2 regions of the Echinicola vietnamensis DSM 17526 genome follow, and region 2 is predicted to be linked to the other one. Evidence: riboswitches for the same ligand, from Rfam matches in the RefSeq annotation. Region 2 holds a riboswitch; the other holds the start of a gene.

Region 1 (15,638 bases), 1.4 Mb from region 2:
GAGATGTCTTCCTCCAACTGGATATTGATAACACTCTGATTGCCGATGGACATTTCTTGCGGTTTATAGCCGATAAAGGAGTAAACCAACACATTGTCTGCATCAGCGGTGATGGTGTAGTTTCCCTCCAAGTCAGTGGTGACCCCTTTGGTGGTCCCTTTGATAATGATGCTGACCCCGGGAATGGCTTCTCCATCCGAGGCGGCACTTACCGTACCCGTCACCGTGACTTGGGCATAGGTGATTCCTGCTATCAACAACAGAAACCCTAAGAGTAAGCATTTTTTCATAGTTATTGAGGTTTATTGATTAGGTTAATTGACACGAAAAAAGCACTTCCACCAGTCTCAACAACTCATGGAAGTCCTTTTCCAACAGGTTTAGGTGATGGATAGTAAAAGGCTATCATTGCCGCTAAAATAGCTCCGTAAAAAAAGCCATTGGCACGAGGGCTGTACCCGAGGTGGCGGGAAAGCAAACAATCCTAAGCGTGACGTATAATTTTCGAGCATCCAAAAAGGATCTCTTGGCTTTAAGGTAATCAATGTATCGATCATGATGGGTTTAGGTTAATTTCCTAAACTAATGTAGGGTTTATAAAAAATTTAAAGGGTTGCAAAATGTTTATTTGAAGGGGCACAAATGTTAACAGGCGGTAAAATGTCCTTATAAGCTGTTAAAACCACTTTTAATCGATCCTAAACCATAAAAACAACTCCTTTTTTGGAATGCTATACTCCAAAAAAATGTACTTTGGCCACCAGACCGGTCGTGTAACAATCTGATTTACCCCGTAAAAGACGCTCCCATCCTACTGGTTTCCCTTTGTTTTAAAGAGGCCATTTTGGTTTAGGTTTCCTTTTGTGCTGCCGCCAATTTTTGCTGGGCATACACCGAAGGAATGACCTGATACTCTGCCTTAAAATGCTTGGTGAAATATTTGGCATTATTATACCCGACTTCATAGGCCACCTCCGCCACGGTCAATTGGCTTTCTCCCAACAACTGGCAAGCACGTTCCAAGCGGATCATCCGAATAAACTCCAATGGTTTTTTGCCCGTTAGGGAAGTAAGTTTTTTATAAAGGTGCACCCGGCTCATGGCCAGTTCGCTGCTGAGCATTTCCACGGAAAGTTCAGGATTATCGATATTATCCTCCACCACTTTCACCGCTTTTTGGATCAACCGATCATCCAATGACTCCAGTTTCACCTCACTGGTGATGACCCCGATACGTTTTTTGAATCGCTCTTGGAGAAGGCTCCGCTCTTCCAAGAGGTTTCTGATCCGCAGCAGGAGGAGGTCGACGTTAAAAGGTTTCGTGATGTAGTGATTTGCCCCACTGTCAAGTCCTTCCAGTTGCTTTTCTTCGGATGATTTGGCCGTCAGGAGGATCACAGGGATATGGGAGGTTCGTAAATCTTTCTTCAGCAACTGACAGAGCTCCACGCCGTTCATCTTGGGCATCATCACATCACTGATCACCATATCCGGAATCTGCTCAAAAGCAATTTCACTCCCTTGCTGGCCATCCAAAGCGGTCAACACGTTATATTCCTCCACCAAGCAGGATTTCAAATAGTGAACGAAATCTTCATTGTCCTCCACCAATAACACGGTCTTCTTCTCAGACCTATCCGCTGTTTCCTGATCAAGTTCCGGATCGGTCGAGACGTGTTCCATCGGGACGATTTCTTCCACCGGAATCCTTACCGTAAACGTACTCCCCCGCCCAAGTTCACTTTCTAACAGCACTTCCCCTCTGTGCAGGCGCGCAAACTCCTGTACAATGGACAGGCCTATGCCACTTCCTTGGTTCAGGCTATCACTGTTTTCATCCCCTACAAAATAGCGCTCAAAAATCCGTTGTTGGTCTTCCTTTCCGATGCCCACTCCCGTATCCTGAACACTGATCGACAGGACTCCTTTTTCCTTTCCGGGCAGTGGCTTCTCATAATGGGCCGCCACATGGATCTCTCCACCCCGATAGGTGAATTTAAAGGCATTGGAAAGCAGGTTAAAGAGTATTTTTTCCAATTTATCCACATCAAAATACGTAAACAACTGCGCTCTATTGGTATGAAAATCCAAGGCAATGTGTTTCTTTTCGGACAAGTCCTCAAACGACCGCGTGGTCTCACGCAAGAAACCGATGACATCTCCCTCCACGGGTGATAAATCAATGCCTTCCGTTTCAATTTTGCGAATATCCAACAATTGATTGATCAGGTTCATCAGCCGCTTGGCATTCCGCTGGATGGTCAGGTAATGGCTGCGCGTTTGCGGAGAATCGGTGGACTTCAGCAGCTTTTCCACCGGAGCCAAAATCAGGGTCAAGGGGGTCCTGAATTCATGACTCACATTCGTGAAAAATTTGGTTTTCATCCTGTCCAACTCCTGCATCCGCTTGGCTTCCTCTTTGTCCTGGGCGATCTGCAGCCGATCCTTTTCCCTGGCGATGATCTCCCGCTGGATGGCAATGACCACCAAGGCTACCAAAATAAAATAGATCAAAAAGGCCAAAGGCGTCTTCCAAAACGGTGCCAGCACTTCAATGTTCAGCAACTGTGCCTTTTCAGCCCAAATTCCATCGTTATTGGCAGCCTTTACCTTGAAGGTATAGTTTCCGGGGTCCAGGTTGGTATAGGTGGCTTTGGTAACACCATCTTCCACTTCCACCCAGTCGTTGTCAAAGCCTTCCATTTTATAGCGGTACCGGTTTTTGTCCGAGTGGATAAAATTCAAGGCTGCGAATTCAATGGAAAATACATTTTCATTATGCTTTAAGGTCAGCTTTTCGGTTTGATTGATGTTTTTTTCTAGCAGCACCCGACCGGAAACCTTTTCCCCTATATCTACTGCTTTATTAAACAACTGAAAATCGGTGAGGACAATTTTTGGACTTTCCTGGTTTACTTTCATTTTTTCAGGATAAAAAATATTATAGCCGTTGGCTCCGCCAAAGACCAATTCTCCTTGAGAAGTTTTCAGGGCGGAATTTTCATTGAAAAAATTTCCCTGAAGGCCGTCCCCCACTCCAAAATTGCGAAAGCTAAGAACCAGGGAGTCAGGTTGATTTCTATTCACCGAAACTTCGCTCAGCCCGTTGGTAGTGCTGAGCCAGAGGTGGTACTGATCATCTTCCAGGATCTTGACGATATGATCCGAAGGAAGTCCATCGGTAGCATTAAAATTATAAAATCGCTCATTTTCCGCATCAAAATAGCTGAGTCCTTGGGTCGTGGCCACCCACATGATTCCCTTGCTATCCCTGAAAATGTCCATGATATTATTGCCCACCAAGGTGCTTTGGTCGCCCAAAACTTGCTGGTAAAACGTTGCTGCACCGGTTTGAAAATTGATCACATCGATTCCGTTGCCACCACCTATCCATAGGTTTCCCTCAAGGTCCTCCTGAAGGGAAGAGATGTAATCACAGTGTACAGGAATCGTTGATTCATTGGCCTTGAAGTGGATAAAACCATCCGTCTCAGGATCATAAAGATCCAAGCCATTCCGCAAGGTCCCGGCCCAAACATTCCCCTGTTGGTCCTCATAGAGCTCCCAAACACTCTCCCCAGCCAGACTGCGTGGATCATTGGCATTGGGCCAATAGTTCTTAAACTGCTTTCCATCATACTTGCTGAGCCCGTTCAGGTACGTTCCTATCCAAAGCACCCCCTGACTGTCCATCATCAGGTCCACAATGATATCTCCGGCCAGGCTATTTTCATTTCCTGCCTCATGCCTGAACGAGGTGTATCGCTGCCTTTCCCGGTCGTAATACAGCAGTCCCCTGCCATTGGTGCCTATGTAAAAATTACCTTTTTCATCCTCGACAAAACAGTTGATGTCATTGTAGGGCAGGGAATGCTGAGCGGTCAACGAGTGCTTTACATGGGGAAAACGAATCAGTTTTTCATTGTACAGGTTAATGCCATTTTTAAAAGTACCTACCCAAATAATGCCGGAACGGTCTTTCATCAAGGCATACACACTGTTGTGCGCCAAGCTGTGGGGATTTTCAGCATCGTGCTGCAGATAACTGACACGCATGTCGGTTTTGTCCACGATATTGATTCCACCATGATCCGTACCTATCCATATTTCCCCACTTTTGTTTTCTACAATGCCCCGAACTTGATTGTTGTTTAAGGTAATCTTCTTGGAATCGGTATCGAAATGATGTAACCGATCGACATAGCTGTCATAATAAAAAAGGCCTTCCCCATTTTCATACAAATAAATCCAAGCATCATCTTCCTGATCAATGAAAATTTCAAAATCATCGGTATAGTTGACCTTCTTTTGGGCAAACAGTTCGATCCGCCGGTTGACCTTAAGGGTTTTTCCGTCAAGAATGTCCACCGCGCCGTTAGAATAAACCAACCATACCTCACCTTGACTGGTTTCATCCACCGCCGACAAATACTGGTAACTGATGCTTTCAATGTCCCCGGACACATGCTGAAGGTAAATGGTTTCGCCAGATGTGGGGTCATAAATACTGATCCCTTGATTGGGGTGTCCAAACCAAAACCGGCCTTGCCGATCTTCATACACCAAACTGACTATATCACTTAATAAGTGGTATTTCGCAACATATGGGCCGAGCGAAGTGCTAAATGTTTCGGTTTTGGCATCATATACCTCCACCAAATTGTTCCGGTTCAACAGCCATAACTGGCCTTCTGGCCCCGGCATGATTTTGCGGATACTGTTTTCTGTGAGTGAGGTGGTATCATTTGGGCGGTTTCGAAACACCCGAAATTCCTTTCCATCATAACGGTTTAGCCCGGAGTTCGTCCCCATCCAGATAAAGCCTTCTTTGTCTTGGTATATGGCCGTGACACTATTATTGGAAAGGCCGTCTTCCACCGTAAAGGTGCCAAATAGGTAATCTCCCTTCTGTGCAAAGGCATCAGAAAGGCCAAGCAATAGAAAACAAACGTACAGCAAAGGAGTAAAAGAACACTTCATCTGGCTATTGGGGTCATTGGGTATTGCCAATATAGCGTAAACTTTACGTCAAATCAACTAATTTGACAAGAGCTGATAAGACACTATCATTTATAATTCATCCATTTACCGGGATCATCCGATCAAGGTACCCCAGTTGAAAATCACCTTACCTTGCAACTTCTCCGTAAAAAGCCCTATCTTTGCGGCAGTTTTTGGTACCTACTCGCCTTATTGGTGAATGGTTTAATAGGGAATCCGGTGAAAATCCGGAACTGTACCCGCAGCTGTAAGCTCCCAAAAGCAACTGGTATCCAAGCCACTGTCCGCCAATGCGGGTGGGAAGGCGCCAGGTGTGGAGCAAGTCAGAAGACCTGCCAACTACTGCAATATTCAGAGCTTTCGGGTGAAAGGCTATGAAACCACGGGTGGTGCAAGCACCTTGCGACCTTCACCAATGGTTCCTTGCTGAAAAGGTCTTGGCCATTTCAGTATGAAATTGTCCTTAGCGCTGGGGACATTTTTACAGTTTTACCAGAAAGTTCATAGTGTCCAATTATTAATCCTTTTAAACACGCTATGAACAAGCACATCTTTACGTTCAACAAAAAACGGGGATTTCTCCCCCTTCTCCTTGCTGGTGTTACCTTTTGGCATGCCAATGCACAGGCTCAAGAAGCCCGTAACCTCGACGAAGTGGTCGTTACCGGTACCAAATTCGAACTTCCTGAAGAAAAATCCGGGAAGACCATCTACAAACTCGACCAAGCCGATATCGAGCGGAATGCCGGAAAAACCATCACCGACTTATTAAATGAAGTTCCCGGTATCCAGATCGATGGGAATTTCAGTGCTCCCGGCACCAACATCAGCTATTTTGTACGCGGAGCCAGTAGCAAAAACACGCTCATCCTCATTGACGGCACGCCCATCAATGATCCCTCCTTGGCAGACGCCACCTATGATTTAAGGCTACTTCCACTGGATCAGGTCGAATCCATTGAAGTACTCAGAGGGGGACTCAGTACACTTTATGGCACAGGAGCTTCTGCTGCCGTGATCAATATCAAATTGAAGTCGGGCAATCAAAACAAAACGTTTGGCGGTTCTGCTGATTTCAGCGGAGGGTCATTTAACACCTATCGCGGCAACCTCAGTCTCAACGGCCAATCAGACCGATTTAACTACCTGGTTTCAGGAAGCTTATATCACTCTCAAGGTTTCTCTGCTGCAGCCGACACGGTGCCGGATGTGGAATTTGGTAGAGATGGCATCGACCGAAAAGACTTGATGGTCAAAATGGGCTATCAGTTTTCAGACCGGTTCAGCCTTGGTTTTCTATCCGGCTATGACGCCATGAAAGCAGACTACGATGGTGGCCCTTTCTTGGATGCCCAAAACCTCCAAACCAGCAATCAACTCCGCTTTGGATTGACGCCTACCTATACCTATTCCAAAGGAGCGATCAAGCTTAAGTCGGTGTATAACATCAGTGAAAGGGAATTTATCAGTAGTTTCCCCTCCATATATGAGGGCAGAAACCTACAGCTGGACCTCACCCAAGAACATCAACTGCTGGAAGGCCTTAAAGGACTTTGGGGCGTAAACCTCCAACAGCTCTCTTACGAGCAGCCGGGAGAGATCGTCTTTGAGGACAACCAATTCACCCTTGTTGATCCTTATGCTTCCTTTTTTTATGATGCACCAAGTGGCTTTAACATCCACGTCGGAGCCAGGGTCAATACCCATACAAACTACGATGCCAAATTCATTTATAATGTAAACCCAAGCTATCTGTTTGACATTTCTGAAACGGTTTCGGCAAAAATACTGGCTTCAGTGGCGACCTCCTATGTCACCCCTACGCTCTATCAGCTCAATTCTCCGGACTATGGAAACAGCCTGCTGAATCCTGAGGAATCCCTAAATTATGAACAAGGCATTTCCTTTTATATAGGCAATCAATTCACCTTCAATTTGGTGCATTTCACCAGAGACGAATCCAGCCCGATTGAATTTGTTTCCCTATTTGATGAAAACGGGGGATATATTGGCGGAGAATACCAAAACACCACTGACCAAAGAAGAGTAGAGGGTTTTGAAGCGGATTTCTCTTGGTTGGTCAATCAATATTTTAGCATGACGGCCAATTTTGCCCATGTCAGTACAGACAAACCCGAAACCTTCTATCGGGTACCTGGCAGCAAATGGGGCATGGCTTTCAATGCCAATCCAGCAGAAAACACCCAAGTTTCCTTGAAATACAATTACACCAGCAGTCGTACCGTCTATGATTATGGTGTAGGTGGAGCCTTTGACCTGGACAGCTATGGATTGGTGGATCTATTTGTGCAGCAAAGATTGCTAAATGATAAATTGAACGTCTATGGCGGGGTCAATAATCTTTTGGATGAAGATTTTAATGCCATCTATGGCTATACCACCAGAGGCCGTAACTTTAGCATTGGGGCGCGGTATCAATTTTGAGTCCGCAGCAGCACTCAGTCAGGTATTGGGGCGCTGCCCCAGCCTGGCTGGGTGCTGCCGGTTTCCATCCTGCGCATAAAGGATGAAATCAGAAAAGCTCAAAAGAAGCCTGCCTCATGTGAAGTCAGGGTGATCCATCTATTACGAAGAAAGAAAAATGATCAAAGAAAAGCGCTGCCCAAATTGCCAAAAAGCTTTTGCCTGCACAACGGAATGTTGGTGCAGTGCTTTTCCTCCTATTGTGCCGATAGGTGAACAGGGTGATTGCCTTTGTCCAAGCTGCTTAAAGTCCGCCATAAAAGCTCGGATTTCCAGTTGGATGACAGCACTAACGCCCCAAAAAATCAAAACCATTCAAACCATGGGAAAACCCTCGTCCTTGATCGAGGGAATTGATTACACCATCAATGATCAGGGGCTCTTCGTATTTTCAGGTTGGTACTTGCTCAGACAAGGGAAATGCTGCGGCAATGGGTGTCAAAATTGTCCTTACCATAAACTCAAAGAGAAATGATCCATTACATCACAGGCGGTGAACGCTCAGGAAAAAGCCGCTATGCCCAGCAATTGGCTGAAAGCCTTACGAGGGCTCCCATTTATTTGGCCACTTCCAGGATTTGGGACCAAGACTTCCAGCAACGCGTGGACAGGCACCAAGCGGATCGCGATGAACGCTGGACCACCATGGAGGTGGAAAAGCACATTGGACAGGTAGATGTGGCCCAAAAAGTAGTGGTCATGGATTGTGTGACCCTCTGGCTTACCAACTGGTATGGCGATGCTAAAGGTGACATCACCAGCTGTCTGAAGGATTGCAAAGCAGAATTGGCCCAGTTATTTGCCTCCGCCCAACAGGGCACCTTGATCGTCATCTCGAACGAAATCGGCATGGGACTCCATGCCCAAACGGAAACGGGCCGAAAGTTTACCGAACTACAAGGCTGGATAAATCAATACATTGCCCAAAGGGCGGATAAGGCGGTTTTTATGGTCAGTGGCCTACCCCTCAACCTAAAATAACTCCTTGGGAATATCAAGTTTGGATTACGAAGGAAATGGTATATTGTATGTAGAAAAGGAGTATTGGGCGCTAAAGCAAACAAGGCAAACACCCAGCAGGAAATGGTCAAACCACTAAAAACAGTATCCTCAAATTTATACCCTTAACGAAAATGATCAAAAGTGTATTCAACTGGAGCGGCGGGAAAGACAGTGCATTGGCGCTGCATCATGTGCTGAAAGATGATTCAATCACTGTAGACAGCCTTTTGACTACCATCAACGGTCATCACCAACGGATTTCCATGCATGGCGTACGAAGGGAATTGCTTCACGCACAGGCCAAGTCCATAGGGATTCCCTTGGATGAACTGCTACTCCCGGAGATGCCCAGTATGGACACCTATAACCTGCTTATGGGCGAAAAGATGGACGCCTTCAAACGGGCCGGCATTACAGAAAGCATCTTTGGGGATATTTTCTTAGAGGACCTCAAACAATACCGGGAAGAAAAACTTGCTCAGAAAGGCCTTAAGGCACGCTTTCCACTATGGAAAAGAGACACCTCTGAGCTTATTCGGGAATTTTTGGATTTAGGGTTTAAAACGGTAGTCGTCTGTATCAAAGACACGGTAGTTCCCGAGGAATTTTTGGGCAGGGTCATTGACTTGGATTTTATCAAAGACCTGCCTTCGGCCATCGATCCGTGCGGAGAAAACGGAGAGTTTCATACGTTTGTGTTTGATGGTCCCATTTTCACTTCAGCCATTCCCTTTACCTTTGGCGAAAAAGTCTTGCGCCGTTACGAGGCTCCGAAAGACCAAAAAGACAGCTGTTATTCCGATACCCAAGAACAGCCTAAAGCCGTGGGTTTTCACTTTCAGGACCTAAAACTGGACCAATAATGATGACATTTTGCATTCCTGAACTAAACCGATCACTCGAAGGGTCGTTGAAGCAAAAAATCGACCTTAAGACCAAGCCCATCGGAGCGCTTGGGGACTTGGAAAGTCTTGCGCTTCGCATTGGCTTGATCCAGCAATCGCTCAGTCCATCGCTAAACAATCCCCATATCCTGGTATTTGCTGGGGATCACGGGATCGCCAAGGAAAACCTGGTCAACCCCTATCCCCAAGAAGTTACCTACCAAATGGTCATGAACTTCCTAGAGGGAGGTGCTGCCATCAATGTTTTTGCCAGGCAACACCAGTTGGCGCTAGAAGTCATCGATGCTGGGGTCAACCACGATTTTGGTGATCAACCCCATTTGATCCATGCCAAAATAGCCAAAGGCACGGCCAATTACCTGAACGGTCCTGCCATGACCCTAGCGCAATGCCAACAGGCCATGCAAAAAGGAGCCGAGCTGGTGGACCAGGTGTATCAGCGCAACTGCAACGTGATTGGCTTCGGGGAAATGGGCATTAGCAACACCTCTTCTGCGGCATTGATCATGCATACGATAATGGGGCTGCCACTGGAAGATTGTGTCGGGAAGGGCACTGGTGCTAACAACTCCCTACAAAAAACGAAACTTCAAACGCTGGACAAAGTTATTCATCAACATAATCGAATCGATAAGAAAAATCCAATTCAAATTTTAAGTACCTTTGGTGGCTTTGAAATTGCCCAGCTTTGTGGGGCCATGTTGCAGGCTGCCAGCAGAGGAATGATCATTTTGGTGGACGGCTTCATTACATCGGCGGCTTTGCTGATTGCTGAAGCCATCGATGCCCATGTCCTGTCTTACTGCATATTTACCCATTGCTCTGATGAAAAGGGGCACGCCGCCATGCTAGATCATTTCAAAGCCATACCATTGCTCCAACTGGGCATGAGACTTGGCGAAGGATCTGGAGCAGCCTTGGCCTACCCTATCGTGGCATCGGCATGTGCCTTTCTAAATGAAATGGCCAGTTTTGACAGCGCGGGGGTAAGCAAAGAGAACCAATAACCTAAAGATTTTTATCTTTATAAATTATGAGGAGAGAATTACAGGCCTTTTTTACAGCTTTGATGTTTTATACGCGGATACCGTGTCCCTCGTGGGTTGACCATTCTGAAGAATACCTTCGAATCTCCAGAAAGTACTTTCCTTTAATCGGCTGGATTATCGGGGGCAGTTCGGCGCTGATATTGTTACTATTATATCCACTATTACCCATCACCATTGTCCTATTTTTGTCCATTGCGGTAAGTATTATTTTGACCGGTGCATTTCATGAAGACGGTTTTGCTGACACCATGGATGGTTTTGGTGGCGGATGGACCAAGGAGAAGATCTTGGCCATCATGAAGGACAGCAGGCTGGGCACTTTCGGAGCGATAGGGCTTATGTTAATCCTCGCGATAAAATTTTTGGCCATATTGGAATTGGTCAAAAACATTCAAGAAAGCAGTTATTCCTTCGAGTTTCAGCAACGTATTCTTGCCTGCTTCGTCTCAGGACATTCCGTCAGCCGCTTTGTAGCGTTGACGTTTTTCAAAACCCACCAATATGCTAAGTTAAACGATACAATTGGCAGTAAGTCCAAACCCATTGCCAAGGGGGACTTCCCCACATTGGACCTGTTCGTTGCATCTGTTTTCGGCTTTTTGCCCATGGCACTTTTTCAGCATTATGCGGTATTCCTGGCCATTATCCCCTGTTTTATAGCCAAATGGTGGATGGGCCGATGGTTCAATAAATGGATTGGCGGTTATACGGGCGATTGCTTGGGAGCTGTACAGCAAGTGACCGAGGTTATTTTCTATTTGAGTCTGCTCATCATATGGAAATTCGCTTGATTCGCCATACCAGGCCAGCCATTCCCAAAGGGATTTGCTATGGCCAGACGGACCTGTTACCGGCTGACAGCTTCTTGGAAGAAGTGAGCACCATCAAAGCGCAGCTCGTCGATGCCCCCTCTCCCATGGCTATTTTCACCAGTCCCCTCCTTCGCTGTTCCCGTTTAGCGGAGGCATTGTTCCCTCACCATGCCATCACGGCGGATCCACGCTTGATGGAATTGGACTTTGGCCAATGGGAGATGAAAGCTTGGGAGGAGATTCCCTCTGCTGAAATCACCCCTTGGATGGAAGATTTTGTCCGCATCCCCTGCACTGGCGGAGAAAGCTACCAACAGCTGTATGATCGCTGTGTGGATTTCATCGTCGCGCTGCGCAAACAACAGCTCAAAAATGTCACCATCATCACCCATGCCGGCCCCATCCGCGCCATCCATGCCCATTTTAATGATATCGCCCTTAAAGACTCCTTTTCACTGAAAGTGGAGTATGGGGAGGTTTTAAAATTGGAGGATTGGAAGGTTTGAAGGTTTGGAAGGTTGGAAGGTTTGAAGGTTTGAAGGTTGGGTGATTCCTGCTCGTTTGTAACGAGGGGGGTTGAACAGGGCATGTGTAATGCCCCTACATAAACAAAGATTTCCCATTCCCCTTACAACTTTCTCTCCCAACTACTTGGTATTCAAAAAATAAAATCATTTCTTTACTGTCATAATACACTATGACACTAAAACAGTAAACCATGATTTTGTTAAACCAAATGAGTTTTGCTTATCGTAAGCAGGCTCCACTTTTCGATCAAATGGACTGGAAAGTCCAGCCTGGTCAGGTCATTGGACTCCTTGGGAAAAACGGTGCCGGGAAATCCACCTTGATGAGGCTTTTAGCAGGATTGCTGCAACCTACATCCGGTGACATCCAGATCAATGGATATCGCCCCTTTGGTCGCTCTCCCCTTTTCTTGCAAGAGTTGATTTTACTACCTGAGGAGAATTTTCTACCAGAAAAAAACACCATGCAGCGGTACATAGGCTCACTAGCACCTTTTTATCCCCGCTTCGACAGAGAAAAGATGAACCAGTTGCAAAGGGATTTTGACTTGCCCTATGATCAGAAGCTCGGGAACATGTCCTTTGGCCAAAGGAAGAAATTCTTGATTGCTTTTGCCATTTCTTCGGGCTGCAAGCTTCTGCTGCTGGATGAGCCTACCAATGGCTTGGACATCCCTTCCAAAAGTCTCTTCCGAAAGATAGTTACTGCCAATATCGAGGAGGATCAGACGGTCATCATCAGCACGCATCAAGTGAAGGATGTCGAAAACCTCATTGACCGGGCAGTCATTGTCAACCATGGAAAGGTAATCTTCGATGAGGAAATACTCCATATCAGTGACCAGTGGTATTTTGGTTTTGGGCCACAGGCAGACGAAAACAGCATTTACGTGGAAAAAAGCATGGGAGGCTACCATTACGTGGCTCAACTAACATCCCCCCAGCAGCCCTCCCAAATTTCTTTGGAATTGCTCTTTAACGCTGTCATCAATGACAGCCTCCACACTACTAACCCTGTAAACGTCTAATCTCATGAAAAAAGAAAATGAATTCTTCAGTTTGAGCAGGTTTGTACAACTGCTTACCTACGATTTTAACAATAATCGCATTTATTATATCACCACAATTCCAGTTGCCATGCTAATCATGGGCCTGTTTTTTTGGTCCGTCTTTCCTGATTTTCCAAAACCTGATTATCCTTTGTATTCAAGTCCCGATTGGAAAAGCAAGAATTATATTCCTTTATTAATTTTGGGATATATTGTGTTCGGAGTATTTATCGTGGGAAAAAGTTTTCCTTGGTTGAGAAATAGTGGCTCTGTGACAAGTTATCTCACACTACCTGCATCCATTTTTGAGAAATATATGGTGCAATGGGTGATCCGGGTTTTTCTATTCTTAATCATTTACCCTTTGGCCTTTCAACTAACCGCCAATGTTACAGCCGATATATACCTAAACAGCTACGAATCATTCCTGATTTCTAATAATCTACCTATGGACAAACTTCCAGAAATTGAGAAATTCAGCTTTTCTGAACTTTTTGGAGATAGTCTTCGAGGTACTTTTGAATTGATCGTTTTAATCTGTTTGGGAGTATTGGGTGCTTCTTTACTGTTTCTCGGAGGTAGTATTTTTAAAAAATGGAATGTATTCTTTGGACCGCTCTCCATATTGTTCTTGATATTTCTCATAAATGTCTATGCAAGTACGGTATCCTTCATTATCGTACCTGATCAGGTAAATTTTTGGAGTATTGATTTTAAAGGTTCTTACCCCGTGTTTTTCAAGGAAGAGGTTCCTTTAATCGCACTTTCTGCAACAATAATCGGAGGAGTTGGCTGTTTGGCCTGTTGGTTTAGCTGTTACTTCCGTCTAAAAGAAAAACAAGTATAATCATGGAATTCAACGAATCCAGAAATATCTTCCTTCAGATCGCAGACTGGCTCTGCGACCAGATCCTGCGGGAAAAATTCCCCCCCGGGGAAAGGGTCCCTTCCGTCCGCGAACTGGCAGAAGAAATGGAAGTCAACCGTAACACGGTCATGCGCACTTACAGCATTCTGCAGGACCAAGGAATCTTGGACAACAAACGTGGCATTGGCTTCTTCGTGGCAGACAATGCCCCGCAAAAAATCCATAAACGGCAAAAGGCGGATTTTCTAGCGCATGAACTTCCCCAACTGATCCACCGAGTAAAAGTCCTTGGACTTTCCGCGATGGACCTAAAACCACTTTTGAAAATTATAGATGAAAACAATCATAAAATCGAGCATGACGGAAAACGTCACACTGGGGAATGAAAATCGACCATGCGAGATTATCCCGAATCAAGCTCGGGACAGGCGATATGACCATTAAAAAGCAATTATACACATATGAAAACAAGTAATAAAATCCTTTTCGGCTTTGTGATGTTGGCTTTGGCAGTACAGACCACCTGCATTGTCATCGCCAATAACAAGTCAAATGAAATAAGTAAAAAAGCTCCTGAAATACTCAAAGAAGTAGCCATAGACCGGCCCATCTCCACACTGAGCCTCGCTGCCCATTCCAGGATAGAGCTACATAAAAGCTCCGAAAACCACATAACCGTAACGAGCCGAGGAATTAAGCCTAAAGGAAACTACGACATCACGTTCTCCAATGACACCTGCTATATTCATTCATCGCAAGATGATTGGCGAGACAATACCGTGATTAAAGTCAATTCAAACGATATCAAAAACGTCGTTATAAGGGAGGCAAATTTCATGACCATTTCTGGAAATTATGATTCCCTATTTGTCGATAATTTGGGGTGCTATTTTAAATTAGCCTATAACAACAGCCATGTCAACTATCTCAATATTCGTGGCCTTAACCAATCGAAAAATGAACTGGCTCATATCGATCACCTTGACCTACATTTGGAAAACGCTTCAATTAACGGAAATAATATCAAGAACCTAACCAACATCAACCTTCAAAACAACAGTGAACTGACCGTTAAGGGACTTCCTGATTTTTCCGAAATCAAGAAGGATGAAACATCAAAAATCACATTTAACTAATCACATTTAAAATTCATTTAGCCATCATCAGAAAGTCCGCATATAAAATGCGGACTTGTGTCTACCCAATCCACCCAATCCTGCTCGTTTGTAACGAGGAGGATTGAAAGGTTTGAAAGTTGGAAGGTTGGGCGATTCCTGCTCATCATCCCCCTCGTTTGTAACGAGGGGGATGATGATATATAACGAGGGAATCACTTCAAATCAACACGCAAAATGTCTCTATGGGCCGTCACATATAGATGCTTATAATCATCGGTAAACGTACAGTTGGACGTCAACTGTCCTGTGTGGATCTTTCCCAGCACCTTGCCTTTCAGGTCAAATATCCAAATGCCATCGGGTCCCGTAGCAAACAAATACCCTTTTGGGTGCACTTTCATCCCATCAGGAAGGCCATTTCGCCCCCCTGGAAGCACCTCCTCGGTGGCATCGTAAAATAGCGAACGCGTATCCACTTCGCCCGGTGCTTCAAGAGGATATTGAAACCATGCCGCATTTTTTTCATCCGAATTGGCAACGAACAAGTGCTTCTCATCCGGTGATAACGCGATTCCATTTGGCCTGGACAATGAATCCAGCAACACCAACGTCCCATTCGTTTTTAGGCAATAGATCCCTTGAAAAGACAATTCCTTCCCGGCAAATCGTGGCGGTAAGCCATAGGGAGGATCAGTAAAATACAGATTGCCCTGTTTATCGAAAATGCCATCATTGGGACTGTTCAACCTCTTGCCCTGATAATCATGAACCAAGCTGGTAAAATCAGGCGCTGGAGCATCAAGGCCTCCCTTCATTTTGGCTA
Region 2 (15,638 bases):
TAGGCGTCATGCCGTTTTCATCAAGTTTGTTTTGGCGGATAATGAACTGAATTCCAAAGGTTTTTGAGTATCTCATTCTTAATTTGATTTTGGTTAATCTGGCCCTTTTTGGTCTAAAAAGGTCACCAGAATGACTGATTTTAAAGCTCAAAATGGCCCAAAAACACCCAAAATTAGAGATTAGGAACTAGATGGATATCAATGACTTAAGCTCTAACTGGTGACCTAATTTAAGAAATTAAAGAGGTCACCGAATAGGTCTCATTTTCTTTGAAATTGTATGTGGTTTTTTGCTATGTAAAAAACAAAAAACCCTTCAATTCATACGATTTGAAGGGTTTTGGTGGTAAATGTACCCGTTTTCGTCGGAGTGGCGGGATTCGAACCCACGACCCCTTGCACCCCATGCAAGTACGCTACCGGGCTGCGCTACACTCCGATTAACATTGGCCAGTTTAAAGAGCAGGCCGCTACTCTATAAGATATGTTTCGAACCCACGAACCTCCCGACCACAGTCGGGATACGCTACCGGGCTGCGCTACACTCCGATTAACATTGGCCAGTTTAAAGAGCAAGCCGCCACTCTATAAGATATGTTTCGAACCCACGAACCTCCCGACCACAGTCGGGATACGCTACCGGGCTGCGCTACACTCCGATTAACATTGGCCAGTTTAAAGAGCAGGCCGCCACTCTATAAGATATGTTTCGAACCCACGAACCTCCCAACCACAGTCGGGATACGCTACCGGGCTGCGCTACACTCCGATTAACATTGGCCAGTTTAAAGAGCAGGCCGCTACTCTATAAGATATGTTTCGAACCCACGAACCTCCCGACCACAGTCGGGATAAGCTACACTCCGATTAACATTGGCCAGTTTAAAGAGCAAGCCGCCACTCTATAAGATATGTTTCGAACCCACGAACCTCCCGACCACAGTCGGGATACGCTACCGGGCTGCGCTACACTCCGATTAACATTGGCCAGTTTAAAGAGCAGGCCGCTACTCTATAAGATATGTTTCGAACCCACGAACCTCCCGACCACAGTCGGGATACGCTACCGGGCTGCGCTACACTCCGATTAACATTGGCCAGTTTAAAGAGCAGGCCGCTACTCTATAAGATATGTTTCGAACCCACGAACCTCCCGACCACAGTCGGGATACGCTACCGGGCTGCGCTACACTCCGAATATCTATGGCGAAACTAACAAGACGGCCATATGCTTCATAAGTTAATGGTCAAGTCGTCAACAACACTTCCTAACCTCAGTGGAGATGATGCTGTTCAGTTCCTTGCCAAAAATACCCCCTTTGTGGTATAAGGTGCTGCAAAGAAAATAGAATTTTTCACGATTTCAAAAAAAATCTTCCGCAATTCTAGTTCCATTTCAGGAGGGAGCGCTCGTCCCAGTAACCAGTGCTGTCTACACTCAATGCGGAGAGTTTGTCCAGTTCAGTAGTGGTAAGTTTGAAGGTGGATGCTTTCAGGTTGGCTGTGAGTTGGGGAATGCTGCTGGCGCCACTTAAAACATATGCTGGGCCAATCTTATCCATGCAAAAGCGAAGAGCTATGGCATCTATGCCCACCTGATATTTATCCGCCAAGCTTGAGAGATAGCTGTATGTTGGCTTGTAATGAGGGTAATGGTCATTGGGGAAGATCCTGCCATTGGCCATGGCTTCCTTGATCAAAACCTTTACGCCATTCTTTTGGGCGTACTTGAGGAGAGCGCAAGTGGCTTGTTCCAAGACATTAAACGTTACTTGGAATGTATCGAATAAAGGAGTGTCGTCTATCGCAATGTCCATGGCCTTCTCCAAGACTTCTTGCTGTGCTGGGCCGCTGGAACTGAGGCCGATCTGTACTCCTGTGGTACGCTTGATTGCAGCTAGTTTTTCCAGAACCTTACTGTTCTCTAGGACACCTGATGCCAAAGTAGCAGAATGGATATGGTAAACTCCAAGTGCGGGACATAATTTTTGTGAATAGCTCCACTGTTCTTCCAGCTTTTCCAAGCTGTGTTCCTTTACCTCATGCTTACCGTCATAACCCAATTCCCAATTGGCTGTATAAGTATAACCCCATTTGGATCCGAAAATTACATCTGGGTGCTGCCTCTTTTGGTGCCATTTTAGGAGAAAAGTTTCACCCTTTCCATAAGAGGCGGCAGTGTCAAAATACCTGACCCCTAGCCGGTAAGCTTCGTCCAATACCCTCAGCGTTTCCCGGTAAAATGCTTCTTCTGATTTGTCCCGCTGGTCAGTAGGGTTGATGTTGATGTATTCAGGTCGGCCAAGTGCGGCCATTCCCAGTCCAATTTGAGTAGAATTCATCAATAAACAATTTTACAATTACATTTCTAATCTACAAAAAACAGAGATCAAAACTAAGCCGTATCAAATTGTTCAAAGACGATAAATGGCTCGATAAAAAACTGATAATAGCGATTTTGTCTGGAGATAAGCACGGAGGGAGGTTCTGCAAAAATTATTTCTGCACCAAATTCAATTCTTATTCCTATATTTGCAGCCAAAGTTCTTTTCATATTTACTTCTAAAACCAATATAGGTCGCCGACTACGGTCGGGGATAATAGGGAACCGTGTGAAAATCACGGGCTGTCGCGCAACTGTGAGTGACCTAAAAGTTCTTGCCCTTGGTTGTCCACTGTTCTGATTGTTTTCAGGATGGGAAGGACGGCAAGAATGTCATGAGCCAGGAGACCTGCCTGTATTGACCTGTTCATCCATATGGACAGGGGTGACAATGCTTTCGCGATTTGAAGCTACTGTCAGGTATTCACGCTTTTCCTTTCTTCTCTGGGATTACTATGCCCAAGGGAAAAGTATGTTTATTTTTCAGTTATTTCTTACCCTTATCATTTCGAAAGCATTGTGAAGTGTGGCGAAGGGCTTTTGACGATTTATTTATCACGTTAAAAGTTTTAAACTATGCTAACGCAAAATCTTGGCTACCCGCGAATTGGTAGCAAAAGACAACTAAAAAAAGCCTGTGAGGCTTACTGGGCTGGGAAAATCCCGCTAAATGACCTTCAAAAAGCAGCCGCTGAGATCCGGGAAACCAACTGGAAACTGCAGCAGCAGGCTGGATTGGACCTTATTCCTTCCAATGACTTCTCGTTTTATGACCAGGTGTTGGATATGGCTTTTACGGTCGGTGCCATTCCTGGCCGTTATCATGAGATCCTTACCGAACTCAAAAAGCCGGAGCTGGACCTCTACTTTGCCATGGCCAGGGGCTACCAAAAGGATGGGCTGGACATCATCGCAATGGAAATGACCAAATGGTTTGATACCAATTACCATTACATTGTGCCGGAGTTTACCAAAGACCAACAGTTCAAACTTTTTTCCACTAAAGTGCTCGATGAGTTTAAAGAGGCCAAGCGTCTGGGAATCCACACAAAACCTGTGCTACTGGGACCGGTTTCCTTTTTGCTTTTGGGCAAAGAAAAGGAGGCGGGATTTCACCGAATAGACCTGTTAAAGGCCTTGCTACCGGTATATATTGACCTTTTGAAAAAGTTAGAATCATTGCACGCCGATTGGGTGCAGCTGGATGAGCCGTTTTTGGTCATGGACCTGAAGGATGAGGAAAAAGCTGCTGTAAGATGGGCTTATCAAGAAATCAAAAAAGCCGTTCCAGGAATTAAAACGCTCTTGACTACCTATTTTGGAGCCTTGGATGATAATTTGACGTTGGCTGCAGGATTACCAATTTGTGGACTCCATGTAGATTTGGTCAGGAATCCGGAGCAGTTGGAAGCTGTATTGGAAAAAGTACCTGCAAACATGAGTTTGTCACTCGGTCTGGTGGACGGAAGGAATATTTGGAAAAATGACTATCAGGCTTCATTGGAATTAATAAATAAAGCTCGGGCTGCTAAGCAAGATGAGCGGCTATTGATCGGGCCGAGCTGTTCGCTCCTTCATAGTCCATGTGATCTGGAGGAGGAATCAAACGAGCATACGTTAAGTGCAGAATTGAAGGATTGGTTGGCTTTTGCCCGTCAAAAAACAACTGAAATTACAGCCCTCAAGGTGATTGTGGAGGATGCTGGATCTGCTAAGTCCAAGGCGCTGCTGGAAGAAAACCAAGCCTCAATCGCCAAGAAGCGTACGTCAGAACGTATTCATAAACCGGCAGTTCGGAAAGCTGTTGAAGGGCTTACTCCCAACCACAGCCAACGAAAAAGTGCCTTTGCAAGTCGCAAGACCATACAGGCAGAAAAGCTTTACCTGCCTGATTTTCCTACCACCACCATTGGCTCTTTCCCGCAGACGAAGGAAGTACGGCAATGGCGTTCTCAACTGAAAAAAGAGGTATTGACTGAAAATCAATACGTCGACAATATCAAAGCGGCCACTCAGGAAGCCATTCGCTGGCAAGAAGAGGTGGGCTTGGATGTGCTGGTGCATGGTGAGTTTGAGCGAAATGACATGGTGGAGTATTTTGGTGAAAAGCTGGAAGGCTTTGCCTTTACCCAGTATGGCTGGGTGCAAAGCTATGGATCACGCTGCGTGAAGCCTCCCATCATTTATGGAGATGTGTCACGGCCAAAACCGATGACGCTGTTTTGGACCACATTTGCCCAATCCCTCACGGATAAGCCAGTAAAAGGAATGCTGACAGGGCCGGTTACTATCTTACAGTGGTCTTTTGTAAGGAATGACCAATCCCGGAAAGCTACCTGTCAACAAATCGCCTTGGCCATCCGTGAAGAGGTAAAGGATTTGGAAAAATCGGGCATCCAAATCATCCAAATTGATGAGCCGGCTTTGCGGGAAGGGCTACCTTTGCGCCATGCCGAATGGAATGATTACTTGCAATGGGCGGTGGAATGTTTCAGGATTTCCGCTTCAGCAGTGGAAGATTCCACTCAGATTCACACGCACATGTGTTATTCTGAGTTTAACGATATCATTGAGCATATAGCAGCCATGGATGCAGATGTCATTACCATTGAGTGCTCTCGTTCACAAATGGAATTGCTGGATGCATTTGCGCAGTTTAACTATCCCAATGACATTGGTCCGGGCGTGTATGATATCCATTCACCTAGAGTACCCGCCTCTGAAGAAATGGTGACACTGATGCAAAAGGCCCAGGCAGTGGTGCCGTATCGGCAATTGTGGGTAAACCCAGACTGTGGACTGAAGACCCGCGGATGGGAGGAGACCAAAGAAGCCCTTGGGCGTATGGTAGAGGCTGCCAGAAAGCTTAGAGCAGCAATTACTTCAAATGTTACAGTGTCTTAAACAATTATCCATCCGGGCAGTTTTATGACTGTCCGGATGAATTTATCGTATTATGAATCATAGCAAAAAGCAGCCTTTTCCATTTCGTGCTCCTTTGAGGTGTTGGGATGTTTTTGCCAGTAGTTTTTTAATTGGGAAAAGCGCTGAAATGGAATTTAGAGACCATCAGGTGCTCACCTATTTTAAAAAGAGGTTTGGGTGGCGGTCATTTCCCGACCTGAAGTCCCATGCTTATGAGACCATCGTATTGACTGATGCTCGTAAACGAATCCTATGGGTGAATGCTGGGTTTAAAAAGATGACTGGGTACACTCCTCATGAGGCCATTGGCAAGAAGCCTGTATTTTTACAGGGACCTTTGACCTCGTCCATGGCACTGGTACGATTCAAGGAAAAGTTGAAGGAGGAAAAACCCTTTAAATCTACGCTTCTCAATTATAAAAAAGACCAAACTACCTATTTATGTGCCATTCATGTGTTTCCTTTGCAGGATAAGAAAGGAAATACCACACATATTTTGGCACTTGAAAAAGAAGCATGAACAAACTTGAAGAGAAAATTAAGAACGCTGAGACAAGGGTTTTTAAAGCCGTATTCCCCAATACGGTAAACCATTATGATACACTTTTTGGTGGTACAGCCATGCACATGATGGACGAAGTGGCTTTTATTGCAGCCACCAGGTTTAGTCGTCAGCGCATGGTAACCGTAAGCAGTGATAAAATCGATTTTACCGTTCCCATTCCCGCAGGAACCATTGTTGAGTTAGTAGCGCATATAGCACATATTGGCAATACCAGCCTTAAGGTGCAGGTGGATATATTCATCGAAAAAATGTATGAAGAGGGGAGGGAAAAGGCCATCAGCGGCACCTTTACCCTTGTCGCCATTGACGATCAAAAAAGGCCAACTGCTATTATGAAGGATTAAGAAAAGGTCATTCCCCAACTGGAAATGACCTTTTAAGGAGAATAATTGCTTGAGGCAAATTAAGCTCTTTGCCCCCAAGGACCTGTGATGGCCAGGGTAAGGCCTGCTCCTTGGATATTGACAAAGTAGGTGCTGCCGTCTGGAGAAAATACCCCACCGGCAAATTCTGTTCTGAAGCCTACATTTTCGGCAAGTTTATAGTATTCTCCCTTTGGGGTGATCCCCACCACAAAGGGGTGCTTATCATCCTCACAGAGTAATAAGTCTCCCCAAGGGGCGATGGCTACGTTATCGCAGCTTTTGAGGATTTCCTTATCATTGGGCTCTGCAAAGAGTTCTAAGGTGCCTGGTGCGGCACTTTCGTCGGCTTTGCCTTCATGGGCCCCGGGCGTGTAGCGGAATACTTGTCCTGCTGAGATTTCTCCTCCATTGGTACAGGCAAAGAACAATTCCCCATCTCCAAACCATATGCCTTCTCCTCTGGCAAAACAGGCCGCTCCCTGCTCAAATCCCCGGTGTCGCAGGTCATCGTCAGGTGCGTCGATATCTTCAAGGTCAATCCACGTCACCTTGTAGGGATGGTTTTTTTGAAATTTAGGAACTTCTAGGTCACTCCAGTTTCTGGTGTCACGGCTGTTTTCACCTGTAATGGCCAAGGCTTGAAGTTTCCCCCCATTGTAAAGTTTCCCCGGTTCGTTTGGGATAAAGCGGTAAAAGAGGCCATCGCCTCTGTCTTCTGTCAGGTAAACGATGCTTGTTTTGGGATCCACAGCCACTGCTTCGTGGTTAAACCGTCCCATTTCTTTGATGGGGATGGCTTTGTTGAGCTTTTTGTCGGCAGCGGCATTGACTTCAAATACATAGCCGTGGTTCAAGTCCAAGCGCCCATCGTATGATCCTGGGGTAACGGTGGATTCTTCACAGGTCAACCAACTGTTCCATGGGGTGATGCCGCCTGCACAGTTACGGACTGTTCCGGCAAGGCTTAGGAATTCATCTTCCACCTCTTGGGTTTTGGGATTATAGACCAAGGTGGTGGTTCCGCCTAATCCGGGCAATTGGCCCTTGCCTGTTTCGTAAAGCAAATCTGCCGATATGTTTTTAAAGAGTTCATTGTCCTTTCCAAAGGCTCCTTTTTCCAAATCGTCGGGACTGATTTCATGGTTTCTCACGATCAGTACCCTGCTGTTTTCGCCTTTAAATGTCCCCATGCCGTCAGGGTTACCAGGGGTGAGCAGCCCATCGCTCATCTTTTGACCTATTTTTGAAATGACCTTGTATGAAAATCCCTTGGGCAGGTTGAGAATTCCTGCTGGATCAGGCAAGAGGGCTCCATAGCCTGCTTTTGCATGGGCAGCGCCGGCAAAGGCATTGGGTTGGACAAATTGGTACAAGCCCATAAAACCTACTGTGGCAATGCCGGATTTTTTTAGAAAACTCCTTCTGGTTGTTTTTGATAATTGTCTCATATAATTGTTTTAAACTTTTAATCTACGGCTATCATTTGACTGTGGTGTTAAGCAGATATTGTCATAAGGTTACCTTTTTCAATGATGTTTGAAAGTGAAGGTGTCCATAGCTATCCTTCTGATTTTGACTATAGGTAATACTTGCCCGCGGGATTTTAGGCCATAAAAAAAACCTGGCTTTTGAAGCCAGGTTGTCATTTTGTACGAGAGCTGCACTAGCGAATGGCTTTGATCAAGGTCGCCATGTATACCCATTTTTGGTCCCTCGAACTGAGCCCTTCTTCCATGGCCACCAACTGCTCCTCAGTAGCTTCCATGTCTTCATATTCCATGGAGTTGAAGAATTGCATGTAGTTGTCATAGAAATTGAGGGTCATGTGGGTGTATTCCGCTTCACTGCCCATGGGAACGGCTGTGCGGAGAAATTTCCAACTACCCATCATGTTGGCTTCTACTTTCTTCTGATGGAAGGGCTGGTAAAGGTCCTCTTCCACATGTTCGTATTCATTGAACTGTCCTTCTGTGGCTTTCATCAGGTCAAATGACGCCAATACTCCCGGATCCATCTGGAAATTGTCTTCCGTTTGAGCCACTACGGTCATATAGGCCCTCATGGCCAAGTCTCGGTTCTTTTTGGTCTTGTCCACTGCCTCGGCAATTTCCGATTCTTTCATTTTTCCATCATAGGCCCTTTCGGCATAATTGAGGAAGTTATCATCCGTCATGCCGTTCATCATTTTTACGGGATCATTGTAATAGGTAATGGTGACGTACTGGAATCCGCCTTGATCCGGCCCAGACTGTAGTGACCAAAGGTCCCAGCCTTGGATATCACCTTGTTTGACGGCCTGTTCATAGATTTTTTCCAAAAAATCCTTGTTCTCTGAGTAGTCAACCATTTGGTTTGAAGACACCTTGATGAATTCTATGACTAGGTATTGGTGGCTTTCCTGCGCTGCTGCGCTGCGGTACATGAAGGTGAAAATTAGGACGAAATAAAACAACTTTTTCATATCGTAGGTATTTTGGGTTCTCAGAACAATTTCTTTAATCTCTTACTATTAAGATAATCATTTATTTGGTGTTTGAGAAAAAAAATGGTTTTTTTTGTGTTAAAATTTTATAATAAAGTGTTTGGTGTTGAAAATATTCTGATATATCAAAATTTATTCGGTTTTATTACGTTATTTAAAACAAACCTTTCAAAAACAGTTTAATGTGATAAGAGCTTTCGCCTATTATTTTGCTTGCAAAACCCGGTTTGGGTGTTGGGTTGATGTCGCTACAGGCACTTCACTTCTCCCTGCGGCTGAAAAAGGTTTTAGCGGGAATTGGTGTCAGATCAAATGTTGACTAATCCGCATTTGTAATGTGGATTGCTGAACATGGCATTTTTAATGCCTCTATATCACCATTTAATTATTGCCACGAAGACACGAAGGCCCAAAGTTTTTTGAGGAATTGGTATGTAACTAATCCGCATTTGTAACGCGGATTGTTGAACATGGTATTTGTAATGCCCCTAATCACCAATTATTTATTGCCATGAAGACACGAAGGCACTATGGTTTTGGGCGTGTTGGTGCTTCTTTTGATTATCTTTCGCGGAAGTGTTCACTAATGCTTTACCAAATAAAAAGTCATGAGGGAAGCACCACTACTTTTTTCATAAGGTTTTTGCTTAGGTATTGGGCGAGGATAGAGGACGTGTCGCCGACGGGTTTTACCATTTCCAGTTGGTCGATTACTGCTTCATCCGTATCGAATTCAGCTTCGCTATCGATAAAGCCATAGGCCTTTAGGACGCCATCCTCAAAATAGATGGCGGCTTGTTCGTTTGGGTGACGGCCTTTTTCACGAATCAGCAGGCGGCTTTTTTCACGTTGGATTTCCTGTAACCAATCTTCTACCCGTGTATTATACGAGGAGGGTTCCTCTTCTCCACAGCAAGCCCCTAGGCATGCCCCGGCCTGATGGTCAAAGCAGGCAGAAGCTGATTTTTGAACTCCGCAAAGTTTAGCGCATAGCTGATGCTTTTCGATCTTTTCCAGCAGGTATGACCAAGCTTCATGATGCGAATGAAAGGCCAAAAGAGGTTTGGTGAAGCGGTTGATCTTGGCTACTTGGAAGCGCTCGAAGCCTTGACCATCTTGGTACCTGTAAATTCCCCAAGGCGCATTTTTTGCTTTTTGGGCGCGGTTGTATTTTGGCCAGTGTTGCTTGATCTCCAGTGCTTCCACCAGCAGGGCAAGGAATTCGCTGCCGGTCAATTGGAAACTGACATCATAAATGGCTGACTTCATGCCTTGCTTGCCTTTTCCTGCTCCCGAAAAATGCCCCTTGAAGCGATGACGGATATTGAGGGCTTTGCCGACGTAAATTACTTTTCCATTGGCGTCATGAAAGTAGTAGACCCCAATACTTTCGGGCAGGGATAAAAATTGTTCCTTGGTAATATTGGGCGGTAAAAATGCTTCTCCCGAGTTTCTTTTGAGTAATTGCTCCACTATGCCCTCTTGGTCTGCAAGTAACAGTTTGGTAAACAGTTCAGCAGTGGCCTCCGCATCACCAAAGGCGCGGTGACGAGATTTAATTTCAATGTTTTTATGCTCACATATGCGGCCAAGGCTATAGGATCTCAGGCCCGGAAAGATTTTTCTGCTCAACCTGACCGTGCAAAGCTTCGGACGGTCAAAAGATTTTCCGATCCGTTCAAATTCCGATCGGATAAACTGATAGTCGAAGTTCACATTGTGCGCTACGAATATTTTGTCTTCCAGAAAGGCGTAGAGCTCATCTGCGATATCTTCGAAGTAAGGCGCTCCTTCCACCATGGATTGATCGATGCCGGTCAGTCCTGTAATGAAACCGGGGATTTCACAGTCTGGGTTGATCAAGGTTTGAAAGGAATCCAGGATTTGGCTGCCGTTGTGGGCCACAGCCGCCACTTCGGTAATGCGGTGCCTTTTTCCATAACCTCCTGTCGTCTCAATATCTACAATGGCATATATCATGTTCAGGCCCTCTGGGATTGAATGGTTTCTTTAAAGGTGAGATGTGCTTGCCCACGGCAATAACCGACAAATTAAATTTACGGTTCAATTTTAATGAATTGTCAATCATTATAGCGAATTTTGACTTAAAATGTCCCAAAATATTAACTGGGCCCGGGCCGAAAGGTTTCAAGGTCACTTATTCCAAGATGATAGAAAAAATAGAGCACTGGCAAAGCAGCCTCGCCACGACCACCGCTGACTTTAAGCGTGCCTTTGAGCACCTTGATCGGGAAGCGCTGTACCAAAAACCTCAAGCAGGTACGTGGAGCATTGCAGAAAATATCCAGCACCTTATGGTGATCAATAGCAGCTATTTCCCGATTTTTAAGCAAGTGGAGGAGGGAAGTTACCAGAAGCCGTTTATCGGGAATTTCGGTTTTTTGACCAAGGCCATTGGCAATATGATCTTGAAATCCGTTGATCCTGAAAACCCCAAGAAAATCAATACCATTCCTGTTTGGAAGCCGGAGAAGTATGAGGAAAAGGAGCAGGAGAAGTTGCTTGAGGCATTTGAAGCCCATCAACAAGAGTTTTCAGACTGGATTGTACGGCTGAAGCCAGCGCTGGAAAAAGGGCAGGTGATCCATTCACCGGCCAATCGCTTGATCGCCTATCCTTTGGAGATGGCCATGGATATCATTACCACCCATGAAAAACGGCATTTGGCGCAAGCCAAGCGGGTATTGAAATAACAGCTGGTAGAAGGAAACCGTCTGTTCATCAGTGGTGTAGCGTTACTGACCACTTTTAAACTTTGGAAATGTACGGTATCCTTGTTTAATTATTATAATTTTAACGATTATTTAGTTTTCAATCAAATCATAATTTGATGACTGAAATTAGAAACAACTGGACAAGAGAAGAAATTAAAGAGATCTTTGATAGCCCTATCATGGAACTCATGTATAAGGCGGCAACTGTACACCGGGAATTTCATGATCCTCAGGAAGTACAAGTATGTACGCTGCTTTCCGTAAAAACAGGGGGGTGTCCCGAGGACTGTGCTTATTGCCCGCAGGCTGCCCGGTATCATACCGATGTGAAAGTACATAAACTCCTTGATGTGGAGGAAGTGATCAATAAGGCAACTGATGCCAAGGCAGCGGGCAGTACCCGTTTCTGTATGGGAGCGGCTTGGCGCGAAGTGCGTGACAACAGGGATTTTGACAAGGTGCTGGATATGGTGAAAGGGGTGAACAATATGGGAATGGAAGTATGCTGCACGTTAGGCATGCTCTCGGAAGAGCAGGCCAAAAAGCTGAAAGATGCCGGGCTATATGCTTATAACCATAACCTTGACACCAGTGAAGATCATTATAATGAGATCATCACCACGAGAAATTACGATGACAGGTTAGATACATTGGACAATGTCCGTAAGGCAGATATCTCAGTTTGCTCAGGCGGGATCATTGGTCTTGGTGAAAACTTGGATGATCGTGTGGGGATGCTGCACACCCTGGCGACTTTGCCCTCACATCCTGAATCTGTTCCTGTAAATGCATTGGTTCCGGTGGAAGGAACGCCACTGGAAAAGCAGGAGCGTGTGTCGGTTTGGGAAATGGTCAGAATGATCGCCACCGCAAGGATTATCATGCCAAAGTCAATGGTGAGGCTGTCTGCTGGACGGGTAAGAATGAATACCGAAGAGCAGGCCTTGTGCTTCATGGCCGGGGCAAATTCCATTTTTGCTGGCGATAAGTTGTTGACCACGCCAAATCCGGAAGAAGACATGGATAAAAAACTCTTCCAAACCCTAGACCTTAAGCCTAGAAAGGCCTTTAAGGATCAGGAAGTAGGTGTTTAAAAGAAAAGGGTTGTCTCTGGAATCAGCTGATTCCAGAGACAACCCTCTCTATTTATGCTGATTTTTTTATGTGATCTTCCTTAATGATCCTTCTCAAAATCTTGCCCACATTTGATTTGGGCAGTTCATCCACAAAGTAAACCTCTCTGGGGACTTTGTAATTGGTAAGGCTTTCCCTACAGTGTTTGATGATTTCTGAAGCGGTGACTGAAGGATCATTGGCCACCACATAGGCAATGACTTTTTCGGTGGAATGTTCGTCCGGCATGCCGATAACCCCCACTTCCATGACCTTATCATGGGTGGCGATAGCGTCTTCCACCTCATTAGGGTACACGTTGAACCCGGATACCAAAATCATTTCTTTTTTGCGGTCGACGATTTTGATAAATCCATCGTTGGTGATGATGCCAATATCTCCCGTCTTGAGCCATTCTCCGAGCATCACGTCATTGGTTTCTTTAGGCTTGTTCCAGTAGCCTTTCATGACTTGAGGTCCTTTGATACACAGTTCGCCTTTTTCCCCATTGGGCAGTTCGTTTCCTTCATCATCGATGATTTTCACTTCGGTATTGGGCAGGGGCAGACCGATGGTGCCGATCCGCTCAGTGCCATCGATGGGATTGCAGCAAGCCACGGGGGAGGTTTCGGTGAGCCCATAGCCTTCGGCCAAAGGGGTTCCCGTGACCGCGTTCCATTTTTCAGCCACATATTTTTGGACAGCCATCCCACCGCCAACAGAGATTTTCAGGTAACTAAAATCCAGGTTTCTGAATGATTCTTGGTTTAAGAGACCGTTAAACAGGGTGTTTACCCCTGTGATGACACTGAATTTATGTTTGCGAAGGTCTTTACAAAACGCTTTCATGTCCCGGGGGTTGGTGATCAGGAGGTTGTGAGCACCGATCTTCAGCATGGCCAGGCAGTTTACCGTCAAGGCAAAAATATGGTACATGGGGAGGGCAGTGATGACCAGTTCCTCTCCTTCTTTCAGCTTGGGCCTCATCCAAGCTGAAATTTGCTGCATGTTGGCAATGATGTTTCCATGGGTAAGCGCAGCTCCTTTGGAGACACCTGTTGTGCCGCCGGTGTACTGCAGGTAAGCCGTATCGTTTAAGTCAAGTGTCACCGGTTGTAGGTCAAGGTGACTGCCGATGTCAAGAGCATCGTTAAATTTAACGGCATTCGGCAAATTATAAGCGGGGACCATCTTTTTGATGTATTTGACCACCAAGTTTACAATGCCTCCCTTGAGTCCTCCCAGCATGTCGCCGATTTCGGTGAGGATAATGTGCTTTACGTCTAGTCTGGGCAGTATTTCTTCCAAGTTGCTGGCAAAGTTGGCGACGATGACAACTGCTGAAATATCCGCGTCCTTAAATTGATGCTCCATTTCATGAGGCGTATACAGCGGATTGGTGTTTACCACTATCAAGCCCGCCCGCAACGCACCAAACATGGCTACGGGGTATTGCAGCAAATTGGGCATCTGGATCGCAATTCGATCTCCCTTTTTGAGTTTGAGTTCGTTTTGAAGGTAGGATGCAAAGTCCTTGGATAGCCGGTCGACTTCATGGAAACTGATTTTTTTGCCCATGCATTCATACGCGACGGCTTCTCCATATTTCTGCACGCTTTCTTCAAATAGTCCCACCACACTGGAGTAGGCTTCTACATCTACTTCTTGAGGAACTGATTTAGGATAAAACTTAAACCAAGGAAAATCTTTCATTGTTATCTATTTTGGGTTTTAGCGCGTTTTGTATGCAATTGATATGCAAGAATAATATAGTTCATTTCGGTGTGATTTAAAAGGGCCTTTACTCGTCAAGACTGATTTGGCGAAAACTCCCTAGTAAAAATATCATTTCCCTTTTTCTGGGACAATGAAAAGGTGAACTAAATATTCTTTTATTAAAAGGATACGGAAACCAAAACGTGGAGGTTAAGCCAACTGGATAACATAGGGCTTGAGGAGGCCGGCTGGATATCATAAGGCTATAACGATTTGGCGTTATTTTGCTGTGACCAATAAAATTTTATCAAGCATTTCATCTTTAGTATTATTTTTGAGAAAAAATTATTTAGGCAAATCACCATTATCATTTCAAGTATGGCACAAAATTGGTGCGACGGGATGAAAATAGCTATTTATGAGACGTAATATTTACCTATTGACAATTATGATCCTGCTTAGCGGGATCCAGGCCTTTGGTCAGACAGACAGCATAAAGGTTTCTTTGGAGCAATCATTAAAACAAAGCCTTTTAAAAAGCATCCAGGTGAAAACCGACTCCATGGATGATCAGCTGGGGACCAAGCTTACCGACCTGGATGAGCGAATACAGATGCTCGATAAATCCTTGAGCCAGACCAGCAGTGAAGCCCAAAAGATCGAAAAGCTCATCGAGCGGGTCAAGCTGATCGAGGATTTTCAGCAGGCTGAAAAGGATGCAGAACTGAACATTTATCAAGGAAATTACCAGTCTGCCATCATTAATTTGGTGTCCATGGAGCGGGAACTGCGGCCCCTTATCCTTTTTAGTGCCGCCAGAGATTTTTTCCAGACCTTAAACGCCATCGGCAATCCTACACAGTATCCCGGGTTTAATAATTGGTACAAAGGTTTTCAAGCCTATGTGGAGGAAAACAAAAAGGATAACCCATCCCTTTCTGTAGTGTCCAACCTGGTCAGCCTCACAGGAGACCTGTCCGCGGGCACACCGATATTTGGCACCTTCAGTCAAGCGCTGTTCATGGGCATGTCCAATTATATCGACAATCTGGGGAAAAGGGACAAAAAGCTCAAAGAGCAAAGCCAGCAAATGTTTGAGTTGGTGGCGGAATTGGGCCAATACACCAATGATAAAAACCTGATCGAAACAGAGTGGGAGGCAATTGATACCGAATTAGAGGAACTAAAGGAATTATATGCACAGAATTTGGACAAAAACCTCAAAATCCTGGGCATTGATAAGAAAGAATTTGAACGCAGGTACAGCAACGAAAATGACGCCAATCAGCGGTACGAATACCTAAACGAACTTACAAATATCATTGCCAACCGCGTAAGAACGGAGCGGGAAGTC

What was found. Region 2 has a riboswitch for cobalamin ahead of metE (5-methyltetrahydropteroyltriglutamate--homocysteine S-methyltransferase). Riboswitches for the same ligand answer to the same signal wherever they lie in the genome.
Region 1: another riboswitch for cobalamin. It lies ahead of ECHVI_RS18260 (TonB-dependent receptor plug domain-containing protein); the one in region 2 lies ahead of metE (5-methyltetrahydropteroyltriglutamate--homocysteine S-methyltransferase).

Annotation. Positions count from the first base shown of each region.
Region 1 is NC_019904.1:4,475,097-4,490,734, forward strand. It holds gene ECHVI_RS18250 (SusC/RagA family TonB-linked outer membrane protein) at 1-290, opposite strand, end outside; gene ECHVI_RS18255 (hybrid sensor histidine kinase/response regulator transcription factor) at 850-4,980, opposite strand; cobalamin riboswitch at 5,159-5,355, shown strand; gene ECHVI_RS18260 (TonB-dependent receptor plug domain-containing protein) at 5,539-7,446, shown strand; gene ECHVI_RS24115 (DUF5522 domain-containing protein) at 7,808-7,960, shown strand; gene ECHVI_RS18270 (bifunctional adenosylcobinamide kinase/adenosylcobinamide-phosphate guanylyltransferase) at 7,957-8,466, shown strand; gene ECHVI_RS18275 (Dph6-related ATP pyrophosphatase) at 8,619-9,350, shown strand; gene cobT (nicotinate-nucleotide--dimethylbenzimidazole phosphoribosyltransferase) at 9,350-10,399, shown strand; gene ECHVI_RS18285 (adenosylcobinamide-GDP ribazoletransferase) at 10,426-11,232, shown strand; gene cobC (alpha-ribazole phosphatase family protein) at 11,217-11,759, shown strand; gene ECHVI_RS18295 (ABC transporter ATP-binding protein) at 11,972-12,808, shown strand; gene ECHVI_RS18300 (hypothetical protein) at 12,813-13,676, shown strand; gene ECHVI_RS18305 (GntR family transcriptional regulator) at 13,679-14,083, shown strand; gene ECHVI_RS18310 (hypothetical protein) at 14,159-14,833, shown strand; gene ECHVI_RS18315 (SMP-30/gluconolactonase/LRE family protein) at 15,028-15,638, opposite strand, start outside.
Region 2 is NC_019904.1:3,031,508-3,047,145, forward strand. It holds gene ECHVI_RS24075 (Arm DNA-binding domain-containing protein) at 1-76, opposite strand, end outside; tRNA gene ECHVI_RS12460 (tRNA-Pro) at 366-439, opposite strand; gene ECHVI_RS12465 (aldo/keto reductase) at 1,386-2,342, opposite strand; gene ECHVI_RS23675 (hypothetical protein) at 2,396-2,554, opposite strand; cobalamin riboswitch at 2,559-2,754, shown strand; gene metE (5-methyltetrahydropteroyltriglutamate--homocysteine S-methyltransferase) at 2,960-5,287, shown strand; gene ECHVI_RS12475 (PAS domain-containing protein) at 5,436-5,828, shown strand; gene ECHVI_RS12480 (acyl-CoA thioesterase) at 5,825-6,217, shown strand; gene ECHVI_RS12485 (alkaline phosphatase PhoX) at 6,277-7,686, opposite strand; gene ECHVI_RS12490 (hypothetical protein) at 7,902-8,699, opposite strand; gene ECHVI_RS12495 (exonuclease domain-containing protein) at 9,327-10,700, opposite strand; gene ECHVI_RS12500 (DinB family protein) at 10,889-11,434, shown strand; gene bioB (biotin synthase BioB) at 11,572-12,549, shown strand; gene ECHVI_RS12510 (long-chain-fatty-acid--CoA ligase) at 12,602-14,281, opposite strand; gene ECHVI_RS12515 (hypothetical protein) at 14,703-15,638, shown strand, end outside.